3 regions of the Shewanella sp. KX20019 genome follow, and region 3 is predicted to be linked to each of the others. Evidence: predicted binding sites of a transcription regulator. Region 3 holds the regulator's gene; each other region holds the start of a gene.
The links. Region 3 encodes NrdR, which represses ribonucleotide reductase genes. Its sites were predicted from a motif close to AAACACNANATNTNGTGTTT; they were not measured.
Positions count from the first base shown of each region.

Region 1: a site for NrdR is predicted at 7,872-7,891, ahead of nrdA (class 1a ribonucleoside-diphosphate reductase subunit alpha). Genes of this name have one in related genera too.
Region 2: a site for NrdR is predicted at 6,733-6,752, ahead of nrdD (anaerobic ribonucleoside-triphosphate reductase). Genes of this name have one in related genera too.

Region 1 is NZ_CP068437.1:2,715,249-2,725,641, reverse strand. Features, by position in the region: gene sppA (signal peptide peptidase SppA) at 1-1,121, opposite strand, end outside; gene JK628_RS11920 (oxidoreductase) at 1,277-3,292, shown strand; gene JK628_RS11915 (YciI family protein) at 3,347-3,865, shown strand; gene yfaE (class I ribonucleotide reductase maintenance protein YfaE) at 3,886-4,254, opposite strand; gene nrdB (class Ia ribonucleoside-diphosphate reductase subunit beta) at 4,229-5,359, opposite strand; gene nrdA (class 1a ribonucleoside-diphosphate reductase subunit alpha) at 5,434-7,722, opposite strand; gene JK628_RS11895 (HAD family hydrolase) at 8,126-8,821, opposite strand; gene ubiG (bifunctional 2-polyprenyl-6-hydroxyphenol methylase/3-demethylubiquinol 3-O-methyltransferase UbiG) at 8,814-9,524, opposite strand; gene gyrA (DNA topoisomerase (ATP-hydrolyzing) subunit A) at 9,816-10,393, shown strand, end outside.
Region 2 is NZ_CP068437.1:3,331,900-3,342,292, reverse strand. Features, by position in the region: gene JK628_RS14620 (DUF3010 family protein) at 97-540, opposite strand; gene JK628_RS14615 (YHS domain-containing (seleno)protein) at 755-1,231, shown strand; gene JK628_RS14610 (DEAD/DEAH box helicase) at 1,311-2,651, opposite strand; gene rssA (patatin-like phospholipase RssA) at 2,902-3,873, shown strand; gene JK628_RS14600 (NADP-dependent oxidoreductase) at 3,942-4,940, opposite strand; gene JK628_RS14595 (MarR family winged helix-turn-helix transcriptional regulator) at 5,121-5,573, shown strand; gene JK628_RS14590 (hypothetical protein) at 5,655-6,338, shown strand; gene nrdD (anaerobic ribonucleoside-triphosphate reductase) at 6,784-8,901, shown strand; gene nrdG (anaerobic ribonucleoside-triphosphate reductase-activating protein) at 8,970-9,434, shown strand; gene JK628_RS14575 (YibL family ribosome-associated protein) at 9,570-9,926, shown strand; gene ribA (GTP cyclohydrolase II) at 10,151-10,393, shown strand, end outside.
Region 3 is NZ_CP068437.1:1,599,405-1,609,797, reverse strand. Features, by position in the region: gene thiL (thiamine-phosphate kinase) at 1-711, opposite strand, end outside; gene nusB (transcription antitermination factor NusB) at 891-1,298, opposite strand; gene ribH (6,7-dimethyl-8-ribityllumazine synthase) at 1,313-1,789, opposite strand; gene ribBA (bifunctional 3,4-dihydroxy-2-butanone-4-phosphate synthase/GTP cyclohydrolase II) at 1,935-3,038, opposite strand; gene JK628_RS06995 (riboflavin synthase) at 3,185-3,850, opposite strand; gene ribD (bifunctional diaminohydroxyphosphoribosylaminopyrimidine deaminase/5-amino-6-(5-phosphoribosylamino)uracil reductase RibD) at 3,855-4,976, opposite strand; gene nrdR (transcriptional regulator NrdR) at 5,023-5,472, opposite strand; gene glyA (serine hydroxymethyltransferase) at 5,594-6,850, opposite strand; gene JK628_RS06975 (DUF3943 domain-containing protein) at 7,175-8,836, opposite strand; gene ettA (energy-dependent translational throttle protein EttA) at 9,087-10,393, shown strand, end outside.

The sequences.
Region 1 (10,393 bases), 1.1 Mb from region 3:
GGACTATCGACACGAAGTACGACCGCTTTAACTGAATCGTCAAAGCGTGCTTTACGTAACAACTTTGCGGTACTTTCACCACCAATTTGTCCAGCGGGTTGTGAACCATTCATAATGTTGCCTTTAGCAACGATGATGCCGACCTTATTGTTAGATAAGATCAACGGATGGCTTGCGGTTACTGAAAGGTAGTCGTAAAAATCGATCTGTTTGAAGGATTCTCCATCAGCAGATTTACCGACGGAATCGACCATGCTCAGGCGAAAATCCTCGGCTGTTTTTAGCTTATCTACCCATTTCATGTTCAGTGCCATCTGACTAGATTGGCCTTCAGCCTTATCGAGTTGGGCTAAATAGTCCTCGGCGGTTAAAGATAAACTACTGGCAGTGATATCTCGGTTTTCCCCGACTGTGGTGCTATAGCTTTGCCATAAATCATTTAGTAGTGCTAAGTTAGCTTCTTTAGCAGCGTCTGACATGTCATCACGAATAAAGGGCTCTACTGCTGACTTAAAGGTGCCGACACGAAATACATGAGCTTTAATTTTAAGCTTATCGAGTGCTGATTTAAAGTATTGGCGGTAACGTCCTAAGCCTTCAATTTCAACACTGCCTTGTGGGTTTAAGTAGATGCTGTCGGCAAAGCTGGCGAGAAAGTATTGATTTTGGCCGTACCAATTTGCGTGTGCAACAATCGGTTTGCCCGATGCCTTAAAGTTGTTTAGTGCATCACCGATTGTTTGCAGCTTACTCATACCGGTTCCACGTAGGTGTCCTAGGTCGAGTACGAGTTGGCTTATGCGTTTATCTGAGGCCGCATTGTTTACAACATCGAGTACGTCTGCTAATAGGATTTCACCATCAGCATCTTTACTATTGCCACTTTTCATTGCAGCTTCAAAAGGGTCAACTCGGCGTTTTTGATCGACGATTGAGCCTGATAGGTTTAAAACCAGTGCTGAACCATCTTCTACTTTTATACTCTCTTCACCGCTTAACGCTACGATGAGGGCAATGATAATGCCGAAAAATAATAAGTTTAAAAATAGTTTTCTTGTGCCGTTAATTACATTCCAGCTAAGCAGGAACATCCTTTTAAATATTGAGGGTTTAGCGGGCATCAGCCACTCCTTTGAATCCGAATTGTGACAATGCTAACTGAAAACCGTGACGAAAGGAAAATTCAATTGTAAAGGAATCTGATCAGTCACTTATTGAGCTTATGGTTTACACAAGGTATGCTGGATTAAATCACTTGTTTAAAAAGGATGTTTGAATGTCGTTTCCGCATTTATTAGAACCCTTAGATCTGGGTTTTACCCAGTTAAAAAACCGCGTATTGATGGGCTCGATGCATACGGGTTTGGAAGAAGAAAAGGGCGGTTTTGAGAAACTGGCAGCGTTTTATAAAGAGCGGGCACAAGGTGGAGTAGGTCTTATCGTTACCGGTGGGATCTCACCAAACCTACGGGGGCGTTTGGCACCCAATGCTTGTCAGTTGAGTTTTCCTTGGCAAGTGAAGAAACACACTACAGTGACTAAAGCAGTGCATGAAGCTGGCGGCAAGATCTGTATGCAGCTACTGCACGCCGGGCGTTACGGTTACCATCCATTCTCGCAAGCACCGAGTAAAATCAAATCTCCTATTACCCCTTTTACGCCATCAAAAATGTCTACAAGGCAGGTTGCAGGCACGATTAAAGATTATGCGAACAGTGCTGCTTTAGCGCAAAAGGCGGGCTATGACGGTGTAGAAGTGATGGGGAGTGAAGGTTATTTAATTAATCAGTTTGTCAGCTCTCGCACCAATAAACGCTGTGATAAATGGGGCGGCGTATTTGAAAATAGGGCGCAGTTCCCGCTTGAGATTGTCAAACAGATCCGCGCCAAAGTGGGTACAGATTTCATTATCATTTTTAGACTGTCGATGCTCGATCTTGTTGACAATGGCTCAACCTGGGATGAAGTTGTACAACTGGCAAAATGGTTAGAAGCTGCTGGCGTTACCATTATTAACACCGGTATAGGTTGGCATGAAGCACGAGTCCCTACAATTGCCACAAGTGTGCCTCGTGGCGCGTTCGCTTGGGTGACAGAAAAGCTGATGAAAGAGATGTCTATTCCGCTTATTGCGACCAACCGCATTAATACTCCGGAAATAGCTGAATCCATCATTGCGTCGGGCCAAGCAGATATGGTGTCAATGGCACGACCTTTTTTAGCTGATGCTGATTTCGTCAATAAGGCGGAAGCAAATACACCTGAGCTTATCAATACCTGTATTGGCTGTAATCAGGCATGTCTTGACCATACTTTTGCGTTGAAACGAGCGACTTGTCTAGTAAATCCTCGTGCGTGTTACGAAACAGAGCTTAACTTCACCCCAGCTAAGCTTAAAAAACGCATCGCCGTTATGGGAGCGGGACCTGCAGGAATGGCGTTTTCAATATATGCCGCGAGTCGTGGTCATGAAGTGGTCCTATTTGAAGCTAAATCTGAAGTCGGTGGACAATTTAACTTAGCTCGTAAGATCCCTGGTAAAGAGGAATTTAATGAAACAATTCGTTATTTCCTTCATCAGATAAAACTGCATAACATTGACCTTCGCCTAAATACTCGGCTCGATGCCAGTGTGGCGAGAGATGAAAAGTTTGATGAGATAGTGATGTCATCGGGGGTAAAACCTCGTCCACTCAATTTACCAGGTTTTGATAATGACAAAGTCGTTGATTATCAACAAGTACTCAATGGTGAAGTGGAAATAGGCCAAAAAGTGGCTTTGATTGGTGCTGGCGGCATTGGTTTTGATATGGCGCACTATTTATGTGAAGAAGAATCCACTACGCTCAATCCTAATAAATGGTTAAAGCAGTGGGGTATCGATAAAGAGTACCAAACGCCGGGTGGCTTAACTGAACCGGTCAGAGAAGGTAAGCACAGAGAAGTGGTGTTACTGCAACGAAAAACCACCAAAATGGGTAAAGGGCTGGGTAAAACTACGGGCTGGATCCACCGTTCTGTATTAAAACAACATCAAGTAGCGATGAAAACTGGCGTTTCCTATCAAAAATTTGATGATGAAGGTCTACACATAACCGTTAATGACAAGGCAGAGGTGTTAGCCGTCGACAACGTTGTACTTTGTGCCGGACAAGTGTCAAATACTGAGTTGGTTGACGAGATGAAAGCAACAGGTATACCAGTGCATCTTATCGGCGGGGTAGATGTGGCCGCTGAGCTTGATGCTAAGCGTGCTATACGCCAAGGAGCTGAGTTAGCTATAGCGCTTTAAGTCGATCCCGAAAGAGCCTGTTTAACTCCTTTACTGGGTTAAACAGGCTTTTTTGTGACTGATGACTTATGTTTAGATAAACAATTAAAGGATCCGGCTATGTTTAACCAAATGAGTAAAATGTTCATTGTTGTAGCGACGTTCGTTGTTTTTCCTCCTAATCTGTATGCCGAAGAGGCTAGTAACCCAAATTACGATGCTGATCGGGCCGCTAATGCAGGAGCGGATCAATATGGCATGAAACACTATGTTATGGCTTTTTTAAAACGAGGTCCAAACAGAGATAGGACTGAAGAAGAAGCAAAAGCATTACAAGCAGCACATATGGAAAATATAGGCAGGTTAGCTGATGAGGGGAAATTAGTATTAGCAGGTCCGTTCATAGGAGATGGCGAGGTTAGAGGAATTTATATATTTGACGTCACCAGTGTAGAGGAGGCCAGAGCTCTGACGGCGACAGACCCTGCAATAGAAGCGGGAAGTTTAATTATGGAGCTTCAGCCGTGGTACGGCACAGCGGCGTTGACTGAAGTAAACAAACTGCATGCTTTAATGGCTGAAACGTTGATGTAGTAAAACTGTAAGAAAAGAGCTTAATCAATAGTTTCACTTGCGCGATGTTGTTTATGTTTAGCGACTCGAACTACAACTTCGGCACCGTCTCCTGAAAGATCTAAATTAATATCAGTATTTGGAATACAACAACATGGCAGGCATTCATCCGCTGCTAATGTCACTAGTGGTTCAGTTAAGTAGCTAACTGAACCACTAATTACCTTAGTTTTACACTGTCCGCAAAAGCCATTTCTACATTCTGAAAAGGTTGTTACTTTTTTCTGCTCCAACGCTTCAAGCAAGGTCAGGTGCTGTTGATTAAACAACAGCACTGGTTGGCCTTGCAGGCTAACGATAGGCGCCTTTTTAAAACTGGCGTTGTTAAAGGTCAAAGTCAGAGAACTCATCTTCTTCAATAGAGGCATCAATTTGACCGACTAAATAAGATGAAACTTCTACTTCCTGAGGCGCCACTTGGACAGCATCACTTTCTAGCCAGTTTTTCATCCAGGGCAGTGGGTTCGTTTGTTCTGCATATGGAGATTCAAAATTAACCGCCTTCATGCGCTCATTAGTAATGTACTCGACATACTGGCAAAGAATTGTCTCATTTAGACCAATCATTGAACCATCTTTAAATAGGTATTTTGCCCATTCTTTCTCTTGTTCTGCTGCTTTGACAAAGATGTCGATAGCAGTTTGCTCACACTCTTTAGCAATTTCAGCCATTTCAGGATCGTCTTTACCTGCATGCATGATTTTTAAAATGTGTTGCGTACTGTTTAAGTGTAATGCTTCATCACGGGCAATAAGACGAATGATCTTAGCGTTGCCTTCCATAACATTACGTTCAGCAAAAGCAAATGAGCAAGCAAAACTAACGTAGAAGCGAATGGCTTCAAGTACGTTAACTGACACCATACATAGGTAGAGTGCTTTCTTTATTTCACGCTTTGTCACTTCAATGACTTCACCATCAATTTGATGATTTCCTTCACCGTGCAGGTGAAATGCTTGGCTAAGTTTGATTAGCTTGTCGTAATAGGCTGCAATGTCCGTTGCACGTTTCAGGATCTCTTCATTCTGGACGATATCATCAAATACTATGGATGGGTCGTTAACGATATTACGGATGATATGTGTGTATGAACGAGAGTGAATAGTCTCGGAGAATGACCATGTCTCAATCCATGTTTCTAGCTCTGGCAAAGATACCAAAGGTAAGAATGCCACATTTGGTGAACGTCCTTGAATTGAATCAAGCAAAGTCTGGTATTTTAAGTTCGAAATAAAGATATGCTTTTCATGTGCTGGTAACGCAGCATAATCAATCTTATCTTTGCTGACGTCGACCTCTTCTGGACGCCAAAAGAATGAAAGCTGTTTTTCAATAAGCTTTTCGAAAACTTCATATTTTTGCTGATCGTAACGTGCAACATTTACCGACTGCCCGAGAAACATCGGTTCAAGCATTGCATTATTGGGTGTTTGACAAAATGTAGAGTAGGCCATTTTTCTATCTTCCGATAATGGGGGCAAGCCCCCTTTAATTAACGTTTAAATACGAGTGATAAAATCCGCTGGATTTATATCTTACATGCGCCGCCTGCACAGTCGTCATCTTCGACTTCAATGGCAGTGATATCGTCATGACTATCTGAAGCTCCATCACGCGTATTGTGATAGTAAAGTGTTTTTACACCGTATTTGTAAGCAGTCAATAGATCCTTTAGTAGTACCTTCATTGGCACTTTCCCGCCATCGAAGCGACCTGGATCATAATTGGTGTTGGCTGAAATAGATTGGTCAACAAACTTCTGCATTAAACCAACTAACTGTATGTAACCGTCGTTGTTAGGCATCTGCCATAGCAGTTCATAACTGTGCTGGTACTTATCAAAATCGGGTACAACTTGCTTAAGCTGACCGTCTTTACTTGCTTTGACACTAATTAAACCACGTGGTGGTTCAATACCATTCGTTGCGTTAGAGATCTGTGAAGATGTCTCAGAAGGCATCAGTGCAGACAGGGTAGAGTTACGCAAGCCGTGGGTCTTAATCTCTTCGCGCAACGTTTCCCAGTCCATATGTAATGGCTCATCACAGATCTTGTCTAAATCGCGTTTATAGGTGTCTATTGGCAAAATGCCCTTAGCGTATGTCGTTTCATGGAATGATGGACATGCACCTTGTTCTTTCGCAAGATTGTTAGAGGCTTTTAGTAAATAGTACTGAATAGCTTCAAACGTTTTATGGGTAATGCTATTGGCTGAACCATCAGAATAACGTACACCTTCTTTAGCAAGGTAATTGGCGAAGTTGATAACACCTATACCGAGTGTACGGCGATTCATCGACGCCTTTTCTGCTGAGATAATTGGGTAGTCTTGATAATCTAACAAGTTATCCAGTGCTCGCACGGCAAGATCTGCTAATGGCTCAAGCTCTTCAAGCCTTTTAATCGCACCCAAGTTCAACGCAGATAGCGTACAAAGGGCAATTTCACCCTCTGAGTCATTGATGTTATTAAGTGGCTTAGTTGGTAATGCAATTTCTAAACATAAGTTAGACTGACGAACAGGAGCTACTTTTGAGTCAAATGGACTGTGTGTATTGCAGTGATCTACGTTTTGAATATAGATACGGCCCGTAGAGGCACGCTCTTGCATCATCAATGAGAATAGTTCTACTGCTTTAATTTCTTGCCTGCGGATACTCTTGTCTGCTTCGTACTTAAGGTAGAGACGTTCAAACTCATCTTGATCTTCGAAGAACGCATCGTACATGCCTGGCACGTCCGACGGGCTGAACAAGCTGATCATCCCGCCTTGGATTAGACGCTGATACATTAACTTGTTAATTTGAACACCGTAATCGAGATGGCGTATGCGATTGTCATCAACACCACGGTTGTTTTTAAGTACAAGTAACGATTCAACTTCTAAATGCCAGATAGGGTAGAAGAGCGTCGCCGCACCGCCACGAACACCACCTTGTGAACAAGACTTAACAGCAGTTTGGAAATACTTATAAAACGGTAAGCAGCCGGTATGGAATGCTTCTCCCCCGCGAATAGGGCTACCTAGTGCACGAATACGACCCGCATTCACGCCAATCCCGGCTCTTTGCGATACGTATTTAACAATCGATGAAGAGGTTGCGTTAATAGAGTCAAGGCTATCACCACATTCAATAAGTACACATGAACTAAACTGACGGGTTGGAGTACGTACACCCGCCATAATCGGTGTTGGTAGCGAAATCTTAAAGGTTGATGTCGCATCGTAGAAATCTTTGACGTACTTAAGGCGTGTTTCTTTTGGGTATTTTGCAAATAAACATGCAGCGACCAAAATATAAAGAAACTGTGCACTTTCGTAAATTTCATGGGTGACACGGTTTTGAACTAAATACTTACCTTCTAGCTGCTTAACGGCTGCATAAGAGAAGTTCATGTCACGCCAATGATCGATGTAGCTGCCTAATATTTCGAGCTCTTCGCGGCTATAGTCTTGCAGTATGTGTGCATCGTATTTGCCAAGCTCTACGAGTTTAACTACATGGTCATACAGCTTTGGTGGTTCAAATTGACCAAATGCTTTCTTACGCAGATGGAAGATCGCCAATCTAGCAGATAAAAACTGATAATCAGGTGACTCTGGGGATATTAAATCTGCTGCGGCTTTAATGATAGTCTCGTGGATCGCTTCAGTTGGGATCCCTTCGAAAAACTGTAGGTGAGAACGTAGTTCAACTTCTGACACTGAAACATTAGTCAGTCCCTTTGCTGCCCATTCAATAACGCGATGGATTTTATCGAGATCGATGGTCTCACGTTCGCCACTACGTTTTGTGACTGTCATATTACTATTCATTAAAGATAAACCTTGGTTCTTATATTGATGAAAGTGACCTGAATGAGGTGCACCGTACATTTCCCTGTAAACAATCTAAGCAAAACCATAAAACAGTGGCCTGCTATTTATTGACACAAACTGCTAAATAGTGCCTGCGATTGCCACTAACACACAATATATAGTGTTTTTAAAATTCTTAGGTACAAGATAGTGAGGTTATTGATTATTTGCAAGTACGAATTATGGGTACAAGTTGTGGATATCTTGAGGATAATCTCGGCAGTTAGTAACAGCTAACCCTTAAAGCTTGTTTTGATTTGACTTCCTAGCAGTTGCTGAATATATAGCCGACAAAAAAAGCTTCTGAAGATCGCAGGATCCTTGAGCGATCTTCTTAGATCATTTCACTAAGAGATACACCTTATTCATTAAGTTGATCTTTGAGCCAAATGGTCAGTGCGTCGGGATCATCAAAGTTAATGTCAGATGGCCAAGTGCTAATATTGTCATTAGCGCCGATATAGCCCCATTTAGCTAAACCAGCAACCATATTGCTTGCCCGTGCTGCAACCATATCTCGCTCAGCATCACCGAGATAAAGTATGTGGTCTGCACTAACACCCATCTGTTGAGCCGCGAGTAGCATAGGGGCGGTATGAGGTTTTGAATAAAACGTGCTATCTCCACTGACTATGGCTGACATTTGCTTATCTAAACCTAATTTAATCAACAATGGCCGAGTAAAACGCGCGGGTTTATTAGTGACCACACCAACAGGGATATCATGGCGTGTTAACAAACTCAGAAAAGGCCTGAGCCCATGAAATAAATCACAGTTGTTGCCGTTAATCTTTTCATAATTGTCTAGCAGGGCTAATTGCACCTGAAGCTGAATATCCTCGCTTGCGTCAGGAAGCGCCGCTTGAACCATTGCTAGGCTGCCGTGGGAGGCTGAATTACGCAATTGGTTATAGGTTACTGTCGAGTAGCCCTGTTCGTGAAGGCTAATATTAAGCGCATCAACCATATCTGGAGCTGTATCAGCAAGTGTGCCATCAAGGTCAAAAAGCACCGCTTTAATGGGTCGGTGCTTGAAAGCGCAATTTTTATCAGTCATTTTTTACTGTCGCAATCATGTAGTTGACTTCTAAGCTTTTAGTGTACCTAAAAATATCAGTAATGGGGTTATAGGTTATCCCTACAGCGTCTTTACAGATAAGCTCGGCGTTATCCGCAAGACCAATAAGTTCAGAAGGTTTTATAAACTTATTATGATCATGGGTACCAACAGGTAACATTTTCAATAAGTACTCTGCGCCAAGAATGGTTTCGACATACGCTCTCATATTTCTATTGATAGTTGAAAAGAAGACAAAGCCACCCGGTTTAACCATGTCGGCACAGGCTTGGATCACTGACCTGGGATCTGGTACGTGCTCGAGCATCTCCATGCAAGTAATGACATCATAGTGTTGTCTATGTTCATCACGATGGTTTTCAGCGGTGTTCTTTATATAATTAACCGAGATCCCCATCTCTAATGCATGTAGTCTAGCGACGTCGAGTGGTTCATCACCCATGTCTAAACCAGTAACATTAGCGCCTATCCGCGCCATACTTTCCGATAAAATGCCACCACCACAGCCGACATCAAGGACATTCTTGCCAAAAATGCCTGCTGCAGTTTGATCAATATAATTGAGGCGCAATGGATTTAAATTGTGCAGCGGCTTAAATTCACCGTTTGGATCCCACCAAGTAGCCGCCATTTTTTCAAATTTAGCAATCTCTGCAGGATCGACATTATTATTGTTTTGCACTGTAATTACCTCAGATCGATTAATTCGTCTTTTGTACTCATTATAATGATTAGTGCCAATAAACAAAGCGGATATCGTGTGGTTTTATAGGAATCGCTAAATGTGATTATAAAATACACTTATGCCTTGATTTTAATCAATAGTATTCCCTTTTTCTGCATATTTAGAATGAATGCTGTATTGGGTCTAGCGCCATGAAATAACTGTGTTAGAATGCCAAATCACGTTTTCAAGCATGGCCATTCTTATAAGCAAGAGTTGCGTGCTACATTTCAGGGGATCGAGCAGTTTATGACTGATCTGGCTTCATCTATAACACCAATTAATATTGAAGACGAATTAAAGAATTCTTACCTCGATTACGCTATGAGCGTAATTGTAGGGCGGGCACTGCCCGATGTTCGTGATGGCTTAAAGCCTGTTCATCGTCGCGTATTGTTCGCCATGAACGAATTGAAGAACGACTGGAACAAGCCTTATAAGAAATCGGCTCGTGTCGTTGGTGACGTTATCGGTAAATACCATCCACATGGTGATACTGCGGTATACGACACTATTGTTCGTTTGGCGCAGCCATTCTCAATGAGATATCCACTTATCGATGGCCAGGGTAACTTTGGTTCTGTCGATGGTGACGCTGCAGCAGCAATGCGTTATACCGAAATCCGCATGGATAAAGTTGCGCATCAGCTATTAGCGGATCTTGAAAAAGAGACCGTTGACTTTGTACCTAACTATGATGGTACAGAGTTTATTCCAGCTGTATTACCAACACGTATACCAACATTACTTGTTAATGGGTCATCTGGTATCGCAGTGGGTATGGCAACCAACATTCCTCCTCACAATATTAGTGAAGTGATTGCGGG
Region 2 (10,393 bases), 1.7 Mb from region 3:
GCAGGGTTAACCTAGGAACGACAGCTTAACAGCTGTTTCTCTTTGCGCATTTAAGCGACAAGACTACGTTCCTAGTGCGGTGCCCTTAACGACTGATTAGTCTTCTTCTCTTTTGAAGATACTCTCGTTATGAGATGCATACGCTGCGTCAAAAGCATTACGTTGAAAACGTTTTAGATCTAGCCCTTCAAAGTCAACTTGTGGCGGATTACGTTTCAATTGCGCTTTAATCGTCACAGGTGAGATAAGCGTCACTGGAAGTCCAATCACTTGAATGGCAGCTTCAAGTTTAAAGCTAGTGACGCTGCCAGCGCCTTTACCCTTTTGTTCGCGCTCTATGATCACGACTTCATCGACACGGTAATCTTCTAAAAGCTTACTAAAGGCAAAGTGAAAATCGCGAATGGTCTCGGTTTGTGCTGAGTTTGAAATAGCGAATGATTTCTGACGGCAATCAGGCACATTGTAGGTTTCACCTTCATAACTTAATAAACTGATGATGGCTTCGCCACCTTTTAACTCTACGCCGCAAACTCTCATGATAAACCTTAGAAATAACAATATTGCGCATATTGTAGCGCTATTTCTCTCACTGGTCAGTGTTTAGCGTTAGCAATTAGCAATAAATTTCCTATTGTTGTACGACATTCACTCAAAATTAATCTGAATTGAGCGTTAATGAAATACACACAGAGGTAATTCGGTCATATAGGTGAGATACAGTAGCTCCCTTGAGGGAAAAGAGGACATTGCAATGAAGCTAAGGTTTAGACATGCAGGTTTTAGCAGCACAATTTTGAAGTGGACGGCACTATTATTGAGTGTTGTCTTAGTAGGCTGCACTAGTTTGGCTGGAGAACCGACTTATCAAGATAAAGGTGTAGCTGTGAATGGCTACGATATAGTGGCTTACTTTACCGAGCAACAACCCGTTAAAGGCAAGGCTGAGTATAGTAGTCAGTATAACGATGTACAGTGGCTGTTTAGCAGTGAGCTAAATCAAACAATATTTGAGCGAGATCCGCAATACTACGTACCACAATATGGTGGCTACTGCGCTTACGGTATGTCTAAAGGGTTTGTGGTGGATACCGAGCCGAGTGCATTTACTATCTTAAATAATAAACTGTATTTAAATTATAGTCTTGGGGTAAGGGAAACCTGGCTTAAAGATACTGCGGTTTATATAGAGCGAGCGGATAAAAATTGGAGTAAGAAAATAGCTAAGTAATTTGTAGCTACTAATTAAAAAAACGCTGCGATAGATAACTACCACAGCGTTTCAGAAACAGCCTTAGCTCTGGTTATTTTTAATCTTCAGGCGTATCTTGCAGCTTAGATTTAGGCTTTTTAAGCATAGGTGCGTCACCGACATCAATGCCTGTGGCAAAGCGTCTATCGCGGTTAGCAGATGCCTTAGCTGCGGTTCTTTTCTTGGCTGTTACGGCTTTTTTCTTCGCTGTAGGTTTTGCTTTAGCCTTTTTGGCGAGTTTTGGTTTTAAACCCGCGAACTTACCTTTTAAGCCTTCAAGCTCACTGAAGGAAAATTTCTTGTTCAGGAAGGTTTGTACCTGGGTAAAGTTAACCCAATCTTTAGGGCCTACCAGCGAAACAGCATCACCTTTAGCACCTGCACGGCCGGTGCGACCAATACGGTGTACATATTCTTCAGCAAATTTAGGCATATCAAAGTTGATAACCAAAGATACGTTGAGTAGATCTAGACCACGAGAGGCGACATCTGTGGTCACCAATATTTGCTGTAAACCACGGCTAAACTCATCCATGATTTGGTTACGTGCATTTTGCTTCAGCTCACCACTCAGAGATGCGGTTTTAAAGCCTTCATCAGCGAGCTTTTTAGCTAGGCGATCGGTATCGACTCTGGTGGCGGTAAAGATGATGATCTGCTTTTGCTGCTCATCTTTTAAAATACGCGATAGTAATGCCTCTTTATGATCAAGGTGATCACATAGGAATATACGTTGGGTAATATCTTTGTGTTCTAAATTACCCGCACCAATAGCGACATGCTCTGGTGTTTTAAGCAACTCTGCAGCAATTTCATTGACATCGCCATGATCAAGCGTGGCAGAAAACATCAATGTTTGACGACGCTTATGATCGGCTGCTTGGTTAATTTGCTTCAGTTGATCGGCAAAGCCTAAATCCAACATACGATCGGCTTCATCAAGTATGAGCAACTCAAGCCCGTTAAGGTGTATATGATGTTGCTTTAAATGGTCGGCTAAACGGCCGGGCGTTGCCACAACAAAATGTGGGTCACGGGCGAGAGCCTTGGCTTGGTCGTTAAAGTTTTCGCCGCCTAGAATTTTGGTGGCTTTATATTGGGTGTTAGCAACCAGTAATCGCAGCTGACTATAAACTTGAGTCGCAAGCTCGCGAGTGGGTAGCAAAATAACCACACGTGGATCGCGCTTACTCAATGCTCTACACGAAATCATCCTTTGCATTGCAGGTAATAAGAACGCCAAGGTTTTACCTGAACCTGTTTTAGATGATGCCATTAAGTCTTTGCCAGCAAGGGCAATAGGTATGGCTTGTTCCTGGATCTCTGTTGGGGTGTCTATACCCATGTGCTTTAAGGTTTGTAAAAGACGTTGATCCAGTGAAAAATCGGTGAATTGCAAAGGTGAACTCCTAAAATAATCTGACCGAGTATTATAGCCTAGATAGGTAGAGGAGAGCTATGATTAGCCATTAAGTTTATCTTAAATAGACTGCTAGTAAGGGTCGATATAGATAAATAGCACGATAGTATTCACTTAATTAGATTAAATCAGTTTAAATTAAGCGGCTGTAATGGAGTAATATTGGTCTGTAATATGGAAAAACAACAAACCAACCGTAAATCTTCATTGATTGCAGGAGTCAACGCGCGTGTCGGATAATAATTCAGTTCAAATTGGACTCGCTTTAGGAAGTGGTGCAGCTAAAGGCTGGGCGCATATTGGGGTGCTCAATGGGCTGGCGAAAATGGGTGTTTATCCCGATAAAATTGCTGGCTGCTCTATCGGCGCAGTTGTAGGAGCTGCCTATGCTAACGATCATCTCGGAGAGTTAGAGGCATGGGTTAGAAGTTTTAGTAGTTGGGATGTTCTCGGGCTGATGGATCTTAGCTGGCGTAAAGGCGGGCTCATTGGTGGTGAAAAGGTTTTTGATGTATTGCAAAAACGCATGGGTGACATGCAGATTGAGCAGCTGAAAAAACCATTTACGGCGGTTGCTACGGACCTATATTCTGGCCAAGAGATTTGGTTTACCGAAGGCGATTTGCGTCATGCAGTGCGCGCATCATGTTCCATGCCTGGTATTTTGCCCCCCGTAAAAGTGGGCGAACGCTGGCTGGTGGATGGCGCAGTAGTGAACCCCGTACCTGTATCAGTAAGCAGAGCAATGGGTGTCGATATCGTTATTGCGGTTGATCTACATGGAATTCGTCGCGGTCATCTGCAAGTATTGCCAGTCAATATGAAAAGTAATAAGCCAACCAACCAGGAGGTCGCAGAAGCTGAGAAGCATCAAGAGCTGGGCTTTACCGATCTGCTCGCGCGCGGAAGAGATTACATCGCTGGCCTAACGGATAAATTTTCACCGAACAACAAAATCGGCGACCACATCAACCCCAACCCCGGTATGCTTGCGGTGATGTCACAATCGATGGAGATATTAGAGCAACGTCATAAGCGCGCAAGGCTAATGGGTGACCCGCCTGATATTTGTATCGTGCCTGACTTAGGTGATATCGGTACCATGGAGTTTCACCGTGCGGAAGAGGCTATTGCAGCAGGTGAGGCGGCAGTCGAGCAAGTTGCCCACCTTATTGAAGCAGCACTGGCATCATATCGCTAAATAACGAGAACAAGTTAATAGCAAATAAAGGGCCGTCAGGCCCTTTTTTATGTGTTATTACAATTTAATCAATCAAGTTTTACAATCATCTTACCGCGGTTTTTACCTTCAAATAGTCCGATAAAGGCCTCTGGTGCGCTGGATAGCCCTTCATAAATAGTTTGCTCTGCGGTCACTTTGCCTCCCGCTAGCCATTGACTCATTTGCTTAGCAAATTCTGGGTAATGAGCCCAATGTTCAAACACTATGAAGCCTTCAATCTTTAGCTTCTTCATGATGATCTGTGCCAAGTTGCTCGGCCCTGGTGTTGGCACGGTATCGTTGTATTGTGAAATCATGCCACAAACGGCAATGCGACCATGATCTTTCATATTGTTCAATGCGGCTGTTAGATGATCGCCACCAACATTTTCAAAATACACATCGATGCCTTCTGGTGCTACTGTCGCCAATGCAGCGGTTAGGTCGCCACAGGTCTTGTAGTTAATCACGGCGTCAACACCGAGTGATTTGATATGCTCTGCTTTCTCGTCTGAACCAACTGATGCAATAACGCGAGCGCCCATTAATTTACCAATCTGCACTGCGACACTGCCTACAGCACCTGACGCAGCCGAGACGAATAAGGTTTCTCCTGCTTTTAACTCAGCAATACGATTAAGGCCTGTCCATGCGGTCATGCCTGGCATTCCAAGGACACCTAAGAAATGTGATTCGTTGATGGGGGTTTGCGGTAGGCGGGTTATTTCTGTGCCATCGCTAACATAATGGCTGCGCCAGCCGTGCATGCTATTAACCATGCTGCCAACAGGAAATTCAACATTGTTTGACTCAATAACCTCACCAATTGCACCACCTTCTAATACGGCACCAATTTCAAAAGGAGCGATGTAGCTCTTTCTATCAATCATGCGGCCACGCATGTAGGGATCTACTGACATCCATAGATTCTTTACTAGAAATTCACCATCATTAATCGCAGCTAAAGTCACTTCTGCTTCGGTAAAGTTACTGGCATCAGGCAATCCTTCTGGGCGAGACTTAAGTTGAATTTGCTTAGTGTTCATAATGATCCTTTATTTTTGTTTGTGCGCAAAGTAAGTGGTCGTATCATAGCCAAGCAACAAAATTAATGCAAATGCTTTGTGCGCAAAATAACTTTGCGCAAAGTAAATCTACTGTCAGCTAGTTTTGTTAACTGTAGTCAGGTAAGATCGCCGCAGTTAATATAAGCGGTGAAGGTTGTAGTGAAGAACAAAGTATCGAATAACGAGACCGAAGCATGTCTATCGGATAATGTCTGTTTTGCGCTGTATACCGCAGGCAATGCCCTTATGCGTGCTTATCGACCTTTGTTGGATCAGTATGAACTCACTTATGCGCAGTATCTCGTGATGCAAGCATTGTGGCTGCAAGATAGAGCGAGCATGACCCAGCTGTCACAAGCCACTCGTCTGGACATGGGCACATTGACTCCGATTGTTAAACGTTTAGAGAGCAAGTTTTTTTTACAACGTTTGCCTGATGAAACTGATGAGCGTAAAAAAGTTATTGCGCTGACTGAAGCGGGATTAGCACTGCAAGCCGATGCGCTTTCGCAGAAGCAAACTCTGCTCAATAAGGTCAATATGACTGAGCAGGAGATTGAATCACTACGCACACTGTGCCTGACCTTAACCAGCGAACTGAATCAAAAGTAAGCAGTCAGTTTTACCACTCCAAAAACGGCACGCTTCCTGCTTTAGTTAGACTATAACTAAATCAGTGCCGAATTTTTGACGATGAATCCATTAAGTAGTATCAATACCCCTGTTAATAGCGGCGCTGTGCTGGCAGATGCATACGGTGTGTCAAGCACTCAGACTGGCGTTGGCAGCACTGCAGCTGTGCAAGCGGTTAATGCTGGCGTACCAGCCTCGACAACGAATACCGCGGCTAATGATGATGGCCTAGTGTTATCTGGCCGAGCAGAACGCGCGCAGAAGATAGAAGCGATGGCGAAAGACTTCTTTCAAGATGGTAGTTTTAGCTCAGAGAAACTGCCTAGCCTCATTCAACGGCTTTACCAAGACGGCATTTTGTCCGATGGACAACTCAACCGCCTAACCAACAGTGGCTTTGATATTCCACCCGCAGAAGAACAGTCCCTAGCTGACTTCATCGATGAGCAGCGTGCTACGCTAACCAACAGTGGCGAAGATAGAGAGTTGGCGGGTACGTTAGATGAAGCAAAGTGGATTATGCGCACGATGGATTCAATCCAATCTCCAGCTGTTGCGCAGAAAGCGAACCGCGTCGCTAGCGATATTACTGCCTTGCTAGATTCAGATAGAGCATTAACGGATCAACAAAAGAATCAATATCAAGGGATAAAATCTTTGATGCAACTTGCTTCTATGACAGGTGAGCACCAACAAGCCACTGGTCAGCTGAATAGTTATTTGGCGCTCGCTAAACAACACTAAGCACGTTGGATCTGCTTGCCCTAGCTCAATGGCTTCAGTTGTAAAAAATGAGGCCTACTGTACACAGTTATAAACACCAAAACGGCTAACAATTCCCCACTCAGCGCAGATAAACATTTTGTTGTTTACTCGGATTATTCAACTTCCTGTTGCATCAACAGTCAGTTAAAGATAAGCCATAAATCTTCTTATTTATTTATCCACAATTTATCCCAACTTTATACTGTCACTAGCCCGCTTATAGGCCATCGTCAAGGGCATAATTTTAGATAAGCGTGATCGTCCCCAGTTATTTTTTCTTATTAACTTCGTTGTTTAAAATAATGATCTGGATCAAAGTACTGGCAGTCTTTTTATAGCTTAATGCGCTACATATTGTGATTTAGAATAAAAGTGCCACTATATGTAGTGTTGCTTGTAGCTGATGTAAAATAGGAGTTATACAATGCCAGTAGTTATTAAACGGGATGGTTACCGTACGCCTTTTGACGAAACAAGGATTAAAGACGCAGTGATAGCAGCTGCTAACTCGGCAGGTATTGATGACACCGCTTACGCAGCACAAGTCGCGAAACAAGCAGCGGATTCGGTGGCCAATTTAGATGAGATAAATATTCACGATCTTCAAGATGCAGTGGAAAACTTGTTAATGGAAGGGCCATACAAATCATTGGCACGTGTGTACATTGAGTACCGCCACGATAGAGATACAAAACGTGAAGTGAGTAGCAGACTCAATCAAGAGATCCGTGGCTTAGTTGAGCAGAGTAATGCGGCGCTATTGAACGAAAATGCTAACAAAGATTCAAAAGTGATCCCAACTCAGCGCGACTTGTTGGCAGGTATTGTTGCTAAGCACTATGCCAAGTGCCACATTTTACCAAAAGATGTCGTTGCGGCCCATGAGTCAGGTGAGATCCACTACCATGATTTAGATTACGCACCATTCTTCCCAATGTTCAATTGTATGCTGATTGATCTTGCAGGCATGTTGACCCAAGGCTTCAAAATGGGCAATGCCGAGATTGAAACGCCTAAATCTATTTCAACGGCAACAGCCGTTACTGCGCAGATCATCGCGCAAGTTGCCAGCCACATCTATGGCGGAACCACGATTAACCGTATTGATGAAGTACTGGCACCATTTGTTGCTAAGAGCTATGACAAGCATTACCAAGTCGCGCTGACTTGGGGCATTACTGATGCCAAAGCATTTGCGACCTCATTGACAGAGAAAGAGTGTCATGATGCATTCCAGTCGCTTGAGTATGAAGTTAACACTCTGCATACCGCCAATGGCCAAACGCCATTTGTGACCTTCGGCTTCGGGTTAGGGACCTCTTGGGAATCTCGCCTAATTCAACAGTCTATGATGAAAGTGCGTATTGCTGGATTAGGCAAAAACCGTAAGACAGCCGTTTTTCCAAAGCTTGTTTTTGCTATCCGTGATGGTATTAACCATAAAACGGGTGATTGTAACTACGATATCAAGCAACTTGCGCTAAAGTGTGCAACAACACGTATGTACCCAGATATTCTTAACTATGAGCAGGTTGAGAAGGTTACCGGTTCATTTAAAACGCCAATGGGTTGTCGTAGCTTCCTCGGGACTTTTGAGGAGGATGGAGAACTGGTACATGAAGGGCGTAATAACATAGGTGTGGTAAGTTTGAACCTGCCGCGGGTTGCACTTGAAGCGAATGGCGATGAAGCTGAATTTTACCGTATCTTAGATGAGCGTTTGCTCATTGCCCGTAAAGCATTAGATACTCGTATCGCTCGTTTAGACGGCGTTAAAGCGCGTGTGGCACCGATTCTCTATATGGAAGGTGCATGTGGCGTACGATTGCGTGCAGATGATGACGTCTCAGAGATCTTTAAGAATGGCCGTGCGTCAATCTCTCTTGGTTACATTGGTTTACATGAAACCATCAATGCACTTTACGGCACAGAGGCTCACGTTTACGACAATGCATTACTGCGAGAAAAAGCAGTTGAAGTGATCAAGTACTTGAAAGCAGCAACAGATATGTGGAAAGCAGAATCTGGTTACGGCTTTAGCCTTTACAGCACACCAAGTGAAAACTTATGTAGCCGTTTTTGTAGCATCGATACCAAAACCTACGGTGTGGTCGAGGGGGTGACTTCAAAAGGTTATTACACTAACAGCTTCCATCTAGACGTTGAAAAGCAAGTTAACCCGTACGATAAGATAGACTTTGAACAACCGTACCCAGAGATCGCTAACGGCGGATTCATCTGTTATGGCGAGTTTCCAAACATGCAAAACAATGTAGAAGCATTGGAAAATGTGTGGGATTACAGCTACTCAAGAGTGCCTTATTACGGCACTAATACACCGATAGATGAGTGCTATGACTGTGGCTTCATGGGGGAGTTTAGTTGTACCAGTAAAGGGTTTACTTGCCCCAAGTGCGGTAACCATGAGCCAAGTAGAGTGTCGGTGACTCGACGTGTATGTGGTTACTTAGGCAGCCCTGATGCAAGGCCATTTAACTATGGTAAGCAGGAAGAGGTTAAGCGCCGAATTAAGCACCTTTAATTTAAGGCCTGCAAGAACGAAACAAGGTGCTTTAATTGGCACCTTTTTTTGTTAAGGAAAATCTTAATATGCATTATCATCAATATTATCAGACCGATGTAATTAATGGCCCTGGTACTCGAGCTACGCTATTTGTTTCAGGTTGTGAGCATCAATGCCGCGGTTGTTATAATCAATCAACTTGGAATCCATGCTCTGGTCATCTGTTTGATGAGGCTATGACACAGACCATCATTGATGACTTAAATGATACTCGTATAAAAAGGCGAGGGCTTTCTCTTTCTGGTGGCGATCCACTTTTCCCTGGCAATGTGACGGCTATTCTTGAGCTGGTTAAACGGGTAAAAGAGCAATGTCCTGGTAAAGATATTTGGCTGTGGACCGGCTATTTAGTCGGCCAATTAACCACAGAGCAGCAAGCGGTGGTCGATCTGGTCAATGTGGTTGTCGATGGCAAATTTGAGCAACTACTGGCTGATCCAAGTTTAGTTTTTAGAGGCAGTAGTAACCAAGTGATCCATTATCTAAGATAAGCTAAGCATAAACCTAGGTAATATTGCACTATATGCTGTTATAATGAGGCAATAATGACAAACAGCGTCAATACTTTATTTGAGGCTGTTTTTGTTTCTAAATATGTAATTTAGATTTGAATTTAAGGTTTGTAAATGAATTTAAAGCAGGAGCTGCAAACGCTCAACGATAAGCTCGATAAGTTTCGTCGTAAGTTAGCAGCAGCTGAAAAGCGCGATGACCCTGGGGTTATAATCCAATTTAAACGTGAGATTGCCACTTTAACTAAGCGTATTGCTAACGTTAAAAATCAGCAAAATCGTGAGTTAGGTAAAGAAGGTTCAACGGTTAAAGACCTTAAATTTAACCGTGTACTGACTAAAGCTGAACAAGCGGATATGGGTAAATTGAAAAAGTCAGTTAAAGGATTAGTGGTTGTTCACCCTATGACTGCACTTGGTCGCGAAATGGGTATAAAACAAGTTACTGGTTTTGCAGCGAAAGAATTTTAAGCAAACAGTAGGCTGATTTATTCATTTAGTGAGCCGCTTCAAGTTTATGTTTAAGTGCGCAGCTTATGCTGCGCTGTAGCGTCACACATTGTCATTGAATGATTAACTAGCGATAGTTAATGTTCGGGATTTTGTGTCGCCGTTAAGTTAGTTCCAATTCACATTTTCTCTTTATCAGGATTTCAGCAGTCTCAGGGAATGAGAGTAGTCGTTAAGGTTTTATCATGTCGATTAAATATATCGCGTCTTCAAAATTGCCAACACCTTGGGGTGTTTTTGAAATGCACGGCTTTGAAGATAGCGAGACAGGTAAAGAGCACGTTGCGCTTACATTGGGCGTATTTGATGCCGAGAGCCCCATTTTAGGTCGTATTCATTCCGAGTGTTTAACCGGTGATGCGCTTTTTAGTTTACGTTGTGATTGTGGTTTTCAGTTGCAAACAGCGATGCAGAATATTGCTGAAGTT
Region 3 (10,393 bases):
TGGTAATTTGTCGACATTTAGTGTCGCGCCGATATTGGAGGCTTTTAATACATGCTGTATATCAGAGATTAAGCCATCAGATATATCGATAGCACTCGATGCTAGCGTGCGCAGTGCTTGGCCCGCTAATACTCTTGGAGTCGGTCTGTAATGACGATTAATAAGATAGCTTTTATCGTCCTCATTGCAGGTCGCTTTTTCACGTAATAGATCGAGTCCTAACGCTGAGTCCCCCAATGTGCCGGTAACGTAGATCCAATCACCATTTCTGGCGCCGCTACGGGTCAAACCAGAATGCTTGGGTACTTGGCCATTAATGGTAATGGTGATGGCTCGTGGACCACGAGTGGTATCACCACCAACGAGTGCAACACCATAATACTCTGCAATTTCAAACAGCCCCGCGCTGAAATCCGCAAGCCAGTTTTCATCAACTTCAGGCAGGGTAAGTGCCAATGTCATCCAAGCCGGCTGGGCTCCCATAGAAGCAAGATCAGATAAGTTAACAGCTAGCGATTTGTACCCCAGATCTTTTGCTGGCATACCAGGAAAAAAGTGTACGTTTTCCACTAGTGTGTCACACGATATCGCAATTGACTTATTTTCAGCGGGTTCAACAATGGCACAATCATCACCAATGCCGAGCGCCACATCTTTTCGAGACTGGGCACGCCCAGTAAAAAAGCTTTCGATTAATTGAAATTCTTTCACAATACCAATCACAAATTAGGAGGTGGTTTGAAGAAAAAAGAGCGCCAAATAACAAGAGAGTCTTAGCGATTATTTAAGTTGCGTTCGGTATATCCAGCGATCAAATACCCATCACTAACCATACAACTGCAGTGCTCTTTTTAGTCATACAAAAACGGCATCCGAAGATGCCGTTTTTACTATTTAGTTTTTGCTACTAGCTTATCCAGAATACCGTTAACGAACTTATGTCCATCTTCAGCGCCGAATGTTTTGGCAAGCTCGATAGCTTCGTTAATCGCTACCTTATAAGGTACATCCTTACGGAAAGTCAGCTCATAAGTCGCTAAGCGAACAATCGCTTTTTCGACAGGGTCAACTTCATCTAAAGGACGAACCAAAAATGGAGTGATTAACTCATCCAATTGGCTTTTCTTTGTTGCTACGCCAGCCAATAACTCACGAAAGTAAGCTATATCGACACCATCAACATTTTGTTCAGTTAGAAACTCATGCTCAACATCAGCAATATTGTTGCCACTTAGCTGCCAAGAGTAAATGGCCTGAACCGCTAAACGACGTGCCTTTCGGCGCTCTGAAGGCTTCATTAAATTGTCCTAAATTACAGGTGTTCTTCAAGTGCTTGCAACACGTTAACCATCTCTAGCAGACCCAAAGCAGCTTCGCCGCCTTTGTTGCCTGCTTTAGTACCTGAACGTTCAATAGCTTGTTCAATAGTATCAGTGGTTAAAACGCCGAATGAAACAGGAGTATCAAATTCAAGAGCAACTTGAGCTAAACCTTTATTACATTCGCCTGCAACAAAATCAAAATGAGGTGTACCACCACGGATAACCGCACCAAGTGAAATTATTCCGTCAAATTTCCCGCTTGCAGCAACACGACGTGCAGCAAGTGGCAATTCAACCGCGCCAGGCACTTTAACTACAGTGATATTTTCATCTGCAACTTGGCCAAAACGCTTAAGAGTGTCTACCGCACCATCAAGCAAACTATCTACAACAAAGCTGTTGAAACGTGAAACTACAATCGCAATCTTTGCGTTTTTCGATTCGATATTACCTTCAACTACGTTCATTTATCTTACCTAAATTAGCTTAATTACCCAGCATGGGGGCGGAAGAGGCGGTATGATACCACAGCCATTAACGCTGATCCCCATGCAATTTATAAGAAAAGTACTAAATTACCTCCTGGATGGTTTTTACCTCCAAGATAATATTTTATTCTGCTATATAATCAGTTACTTCTAAACCAAAGCCCGACAGCGAATGATAACGCTTTGGTGAACTCAGTAAGCGCATTGATGTCACACCTACATTCGCTAGAATTTGTGAGCCTACACCGACTTGACGTGAAGTTCCTTGCCACTGAGGAGCAACCGGTGCGCTACCGTTATCTTCAGCTTCAAATGCTTTCACTTTAGCTAAAATGTCACTGCTATGTTCTTGATGCCCGAGCAGCACCAGTACGCCACCGTCTTCGCTAATGCGTTGCATTGCTTTTTCTAACGGCCAACTACGTTGCTGATCGCGCTCGGAATGTAATAGGTCGTTAAAGGTATTTTGCAGGTGAACACGCACAAGCATGTTCTCAGTCACAGCACCTTTGACTAATACATAGTGCAGTTGATTATCGATGGTGTCGCGGAAAGTCAACATATCGAATTCGCCAAAACGCGTAGGCAATTTACATTGCGCTTCACGTACTACGCTGGTTTCTTTAGTGTTGCGATATTCAATTAGATCGGCAATGGTGCCCATCTTTAAACCGTGCTTTTCAGCAAAAATTTCAAGATCAGGACGACGCGCCATGGTGCCGTCATCATTTAAGATTTCAACAATAACTGATGAAGCTTCGAAACCCGCAAGCCTAGCTAAGTCACAACCCGCTTCTGTATGACCAGCGCGAATAAGTACTCCGCCCTCTTTTGCCATCAATGGGAATATATGGCCAGGCTGAACAATATCACTAGGCTTAGCATCTTTGGCCACAGCCGCTTTAACCGTAACGGCGCGATCTTGTGCGGATATACCGGTAGTTACGCCTTCAGCCGCTTCAATAGACATCGTAAAATTGGTTGAGAACTGTGCATTGTTGTTCGTGACCATCAAAGGCAGGTTTAGCTGCTGGCAGCGTTCTTTAGTCAACGTTTGGCAAATAAGGCCACGACCGAAAGTCGCCATAAAGTTAACCGCCTCAGGCGTCACCATGTCAGCAGCCATAATCAGGTCGCCTTCATTTTCTCTATCTTCGTCATCCATCAAGATAACCATCTTACCTAGACGAATATCTTCGATGATCTCTTCTATACTATGTAGCGCCATGTTTAGACCTTTATATTGTATTGCTGCAGTTAGCTGAGGTCGCTAACCTTTATGCCTATGCTGGCAAAGCAGCCTATAAATTTAATGATTATTTTTTTGAGCGTCTTAAGATAAATTTTATCTTTAAAATCGCCTTAAGCCAGTTTTTAACGTAAAAAACCCGAGCGAGCTAACAGTTCCATGGTAACTTCAGACTTAGGTTGTTGTTCTGTTTGATCAGATGAATAGCTCATCAACCTTTCTAAATGACGAGCAATTAGATCAACTTCAATATTAACGTTATCGCCTGCCTTTAGGTTTACCAAGGTTGTTTCTCCCGCGGTGTGCGGCACGATGGTTAGTCTAAATCGATGCCCTTGCACCTCATTAACCGTTAAGCTTACACCATCAATGGTAATTGAACCCTTGTGAGCGATATAGCGACCCAGCTCAACTGGAGGCGACAACCAAAACTCAAGCGCCTGGCCACGAACTTGTCGGTCATCAACGCGCGCAATACCATCTACGTGACCACTGACCATATGGCCACCTAACCTTGTGGTTGGCGTGACTGCCTTTTCTAAATTAACCGCAGTGCCTACTGCATAATTGGCAAAACCTGTAAGACTAACCGTTTCAGCTGAGATATCTGCAACATAGCCATCTGCAAGTCGCTCAACCACGGTTAGACATACACCATTGGTTGCAATGCTGTCTCCGAGTTTAACGTCCGACAGATCAAGCTTAGCGCTGGCAACGGTTAATCGAATATCATCACCGCGACGTTCAACTTTTCGTAAATGACCTACAGATTCAATAATTCCGGTAAACATAAAGTTAATTACTCATTCTTAACGTCAAGCGAGTGTCTTTTCCCACTTTACGTTCATCTATTAGATTAATACTTGGAACTTGAGACATGGTTTCAAAATCAGGTAATGCGAGTAAGTCTCGCCCCTGAGCACCGAGTATTTTCATTGCTTGGTATAAAATAATTTCATCCGCTAAGTGCTCGCTAACAAACGCACCAGCAAGCGTAGCACCAGCCTCGACTAACACCGAGTTACAGGTTTTGCCAAGTAAAGTGAGCAGAGCAATAAGGTCAACTCGCTTTTCTTTGGCGGGTAATACTTGGTGACTAACATGAGCTGGCCACGCCGACTTAACACTCTCAGGATAGTCACAAGTACTAATGAGTAAAATGGGGCTGTCGATGGAAAACATCTTTAGCTCAGCGCCGAGCCGTGCTTGGCTGTCTAATACTACACGCAGCGGTTGATGCAGTTCTGCTGGGGCGATCTCATTTGATAAAGATCCCAATTCGCTATGGCGGACATTTAGACTGGGGTCATCAGCAAAAACGGTCTCAATGCCGGTGATCAAAGCGCAATGTCTTGCGCGCACCCGCTGTACATCTCTTCGGGCTTCAGGACCAGTAATCCACTTTGACTCGCCATTCGATAATGCCGTTTTACCATCGAGGCTAGCGGCGAGCTTTACGGTCACCCACGGTAAGCTCTGCTGCATTCTTTTCAAAAAACCTAAGTTAACCTGCTTAGCAGCATCGGTTAATAAACCAACGTCAACTTGAATACCCGCATCACGGAGCATGCTAATACCACGACCAGAGACTTGTGGGTTAGGATCGGTCACAGCAATAACAACGCGGCTAACTTTGCTTTCGATCAATGCTTTGGCGCAAGGCGGGGTTCGGCCATAATGGCTACATGGCTCCAATGTGACGTACGCGGTGGCGCCAACAGCATCATCACCCGCCATATTAAGCGCGTAGACTTCGGCATGTGGGCCACCAGCACGAATATGGTAACCTTCACCAACAATCACACCGTCTTTAACTAATACGCTGCCAACACAAGGATTTGGGCGGGTGGTATAGAGTCCTTTTTGCGCTAACTCAATAGCGAGACTCATCATTTGATTGTCTTCAGTTGACCACATAGTGAAATGAGTTCCGATTAATCAATAAGGTAATAGGCAGATAGTACTACTGCTGTAAGTTCGCAATAGCTTCGCCAAACTCCGACACATCTTCAAACGCGCGATAAACGGATGCAAATCGGATGTAAGCAACTTTGTCTAAATTGACCAATTGGTCCATCATTAAGTTACCAATTAGCTCTGATTTAACTTCACGCTCACCTGTTGCACGCAGCATTGACTTAATCTTAGTTAAAGACTGCTCTATTTGGTCCATAGATACCGGTCTTTTCTCGACCGCTCTAAGCATGCCGCCGCGCAATTTCTCTTCATCGAAAGGCTGGCGACTACCGTCCTGTTTCACTACCCGTGGCATCACGAGTTCAGCACCTTCAAATGTAGTGTAACGCTCATGGCATTGCACACACTCCCGGCGGCGACGTACCTGATGGCCATCGGCGACAAGTCGCGAATCAATCACTTTAGTGTCTGTTGCGCTGCAAAATGGACAATGCATCTGGCCTCCGGTCAGGTATTAGAAGTATTTCGTTAATGATTTAGAATCATCATTATAAATTGCCAACAAAAATGGCCGCATAAATGCGGCCATTAAAGTTTACCTGATTTAACGCTTAAGGTTAACCGTAAACAGGGAACTTAGCGCACAATTCAAGAACCTGCGACTTTACTCGCTCGCTAACTGCAAGATCTGAAATGTCATCAAGCACATCACACATCCAGTTAGTCAACTGCACAGATTCGTCCTCACCAAAACCACGACGGGTAACGGCTGGAGAACCAATACGCAGGCCCGATGTCACAAACGGTGAGCGTGGGTCATTAGGCACTGAGTTTTTGTTGACGGTAATGTTGGCATTACCGAGCGCTGCATCAGCTTCTTTACCGGTAATATCTTTGCTGATTAGATCAAGCAAGAATAGGTGGTTATCAGTACCGCCAGAAACAACATCATAACCACGTTCGATAAACGTGCGTGCCATTGCTTTTGCGTTTACGACAACTTGCTCTTGGTAAGTCGTGAACTCTGGGTCTAGTGCTTCTTTAAATGCAACCGCTTTAGCAGCGATAACATGCATCAAAGGACCACCTTGACCACCAGGGAATACTGCTGAGTTAAGCTTTTTGTAAATCGCTTCATCATCAATAGCAGAAAGGATCAAACCACCACGAGGACCCGCTAAGGTCTTATGCGTAGTCGTAGTAACAACATGGGCGTGTGGGAGTGGATTTGGATAGATACCAGCAGCAACAAGACCCGCTACGTGAGCCATATCAACGAATAGGTAAGCACCTATTTTATCAGCGATTTCACGGAACTTGCCCCAATCAACAATACCTGAGTATGCGCTGAAACCAGCAATGATCATCTTAGGTTGATGTTCAACCGCTAAACGTTCAACTTCAGCGTAATCAATCTTACCAGTTGATTCGTCAATACCGTACTGAACAGCATTATAAAGCTTACCAGAGAAGCTAACATGTGAGCCGTGAGTCAAATGACCACCGTGAGCAAGGCTCATACCGAGTACAGTATCGCCACCTTGAAGTAGCGCCATAAATACGGCAGCGTTAGCTTGTGAACCAGAGTGTGGTTGAACGTTAGCATACGTTGCGCCAAACAACTCTTTGGCACGAGAGATAGCGAGCTCTTCAACAATATCAACATGCTCACAACCACCGTAATAACGCTTACCAGGGTAACCTTCAGCATACTTGTTAGTAAGCTGAGAACCTTGAGCTTCAAAAACGCGAGGGCTAGTGTAGTTTTCTGAAGCAATGAGTTCGATGTGCTCTTCTTGACGACGAGTTTCATCTTCAATCGCTGCAAACAATTGTGGATCGTAATCCGCGATATTCATGTCTTTTTTCAGCATTATTCACTCCAGCTGTAAATTCTTATAGTAGGGTTGCGCGGTATGATACAGCGCAATTGATCACAATCCCAGCATTAGAAACATGAAATTACTTGCAATTATCCATGAACGACATTTGATAAAGAGCAAATCTCCACGGTAAACTTGCTCAGCGATTGTATTACATAGAAAAAACGCCTTTAATCTATCGATTCATTACCTTGGGATAAAAATACAGAAAACTCTGTTCTATAAATAATCCGGCTCATCTGCCTTTATTCGCCGATAGTGGCATGCAGAATGTCGATGTTCTATTGACCACCTAGAGCGAGTTACACTTTTCACCTAGTATCGATAAGCTAACCGTATGCTCGTGCGGCTTTCACTATCATCATTGCGATAAAAAACATTACGATTATCAATCCCAGCTAAAGTGCCACTGCGGTCAATTCGTTCATGGTGCATACTCACACCAAAGGCTCTAGTAATGGGTACTTCAAGGTAAGCTTCGTATCGATCACGGCTATCTTTAAAGTCTAAATCGCTCTTATTAGGATTCCATTCACTGCTGCGATTAAACTCTTTATCATCAATAGAATCCCAACGCTGCGAGGTGACTTTTAAGCCTAACAGTAGATCTCTATAACTAGCTTCAACTTTCACTTTTGCGGTGTGACCTAAGGCATAAGCATAACCGCCCTCCCAAAGTACAGATTTAGTCCCCCAAAACTGTCCACCTGAGGCACGGTAATCTTTACTGGCAAAGGGTTTAACCATACTAAAATCAGCAAAAATATCACCGCGAACGCTGATATTAACATCCGAATTTTGCCATTCACCGCCAACAGATAAGCCAATAACATTTATAGCAGCGTAGAAGCCCTCTTCATCTTCCTGGCCTAAACTACTGTATTCAACTCCCATGGATGGGCCGACAAACCAGCTATGCCCCCAGGAGTCACGTGAGCCCGCTATTGGCTTCGCCTCGTCAGTGTAACCCCCTAAAAAGAGTGATGATGACAGCTGCCAATCTTCAACCCCCTCTTCAGAGACACCTAGTTCCATATCAAGCTCTACTAAGCTAGGTGTTGCAGACAAGGAATCGTATTGCCCCTGTACGCTGTCAATGCTGGCTTCAATACCAAGCAGCATAGTCGTGGTGGAAATATCAGCCACATCCTTAGTCGAATATAAAATACCACTGTAAATGTCGAATTGATCTTGAGCTTTTTTTCGGTCAAAGCGGTTGGGCGAATCGTAACCAAACCAGCCACGTATGGTTCTTGATGGATTAAATACTCCAGCAAAGGTTGCCGGTAGCCAACCCTCTTTAGTCTCCAACATCTCTGATAGTTGGAACAAGCTTTCACCTAATACTGAACCACCAAAAGTGGTTACTATTTGATCGTTAATACTGACGACCTCTTTATACTCGGCAAACACCTCCCATATACCTGATGCCAAAAAGTTACCAAGCATTGATTCATAATAATTAAAATTATAATTACGGAACGCTTGATGGTAGAGCGCGCCGGCGTAAGCGTGTCCCCAATTCATGCCGACTTCATTATCATCAAGCTTCCATGATTCAGTCGTGACAATGCGATCAACAAAATACTGTCCAGTGTTGCCTTCAATCTCGTAATCAAAATCCTCTTTCATGCTCTCTTCACCGGATTTATACAGCAGCTCACCGACAACTAAAACGACACTAATTTCAGCTAATGCTCCCCACCAATCTTTTTCAATTAGTTGCGGTAATGTAATTGCGGGATCGCTTTGTGACTCACGAGTAATAGCTGCAGAAGTGTGGGCTGAAGAAGCCATTAACATTGCAAAATTGGAGTGTGAACTTGTATTAGATGCAGGTAGAGAAGTCACTACAGGCGCTTGCACAGATAACCTTGCCGACACCAAACTTCCTGTCAAATCTGCTTCATCCGCCCACGCAGGCGCCTTGAGAGCAAAAATAACAGTAACGAATACTGCATACTTTTGAATTTTCAATTTATTCCCTTAAATTAACCAATCAGATTGCTATCACACAATCGTTACTGCAGCTCTCTTTGAACTCGGCCACATTTTTACGTTAACAACTGTTACGCTGATGTTACATAAATTCAGCTGAAATATCAGCAAATCCCGCAATTTGAGACAATACTTTTATTGAACTGCAGACCCCTAAGACAAAGTTCAGATTTAAGTTAAGCCGCGATTCGAGTAGAATTGCAGCCAATCCCAGTCAATGAGAAATAAAATGGCGCAGTTTGTATATAGCATGCTTAGAGTGGGCAAGATTGTTCCGCCTAAAAAGCAAATTCTAAAAGATATCTCCTTAAGTTTTTTCCCAGGTGCCAAAATTGGTGTGTTAGGGCTCAACGGCTCGGGTAAATCTACCCTGCTGCGTATAATGGCCGGCCTCGATACTGAAATTGAGGGCGAAGCACGACCAATGCAAGATCTTAAAATTGGTTACTTACCGCAGGAACCAAAGCTAGATCCAAGCCAAACTGTACGTGAAGCACTCGAAGAAGCGGTGTCGGATGCAAAAAATGCATTGACTCGCTTAGATGAGGTTTATGCGCTTTACGCTGAACCTGATGCCGATTTTGATGCACTCGCGAAAGAGCAGGGTCAACTTGAAGCTATTATTCAATCACAAGATGCTCATAATCTTGATGTGGTGCTAGAGCGAGCAGCTAATGCTCTACGCCTGCCTGATTGGGATGAAAAGATTGAAGTACTCTCTGGTGGTGAGCGCCGCCGCGTCGCGATTTGTCGATTACTGCTTGAAAAGCCAGACATGCTGCTACTTGATGAGCCAACCAACCACTTAGACGCCGAGTCTGTTGCGTGGTTAGAGCGCTTTTTACAAGATTACGCCGGCACTGTTGTGGCAATTACCCACGATAGATATTTCCTTGATAATGCTGCTGGTTGGATTTTGGAACTCGACCGTGGTGAAGGGATCCCGTGGGAGGGTAACTACTCTTCATGGTTAGAACAGAAAGATGCTCGTTTGCAACAAGAATCAGCCACTCAAAGTGCCCGTCAAAAGACGATAGCTAAAGAGCTTGAGTGGGTGCGCCAAGGTGCTAAAGGACGTCAGTCTAAAGGCAAAGCGCGTATGGCTCGCTTTGAAGAGCTTAATACTAATGACTATCAAAAGCGTAACGAAACCAACGAGCTGTTTATTCCACCAGGACCACGTCTAGGGGATAAGGTTATTGAAATTAATAACCTAACAAAATCTTATGGCGACCGAGTACTGATCGACGATTTAAGCTTTTCAGTGCCTAAAGGCGCGATTGTCGGCATCATCGGTGCCAACGGTGCGGGTAAATCAACACTGTTCAAAATGATCTCCGGTGCAGAACAACCAGACAGCGGCAGCGTTGAAATTGGTGAATCGGTACAGATTGCATCTGTAGAGCAGTTCCGTGATTCAATGAATGATAAGAATACCGTTTGGCAAGAGATCTCAGATGGTCAAGACATCATGCGGATCAACAACACTGAAATTCCTAGCCGCGCCTACGTTGGCCGCTTCAATTTCCGTGGCGC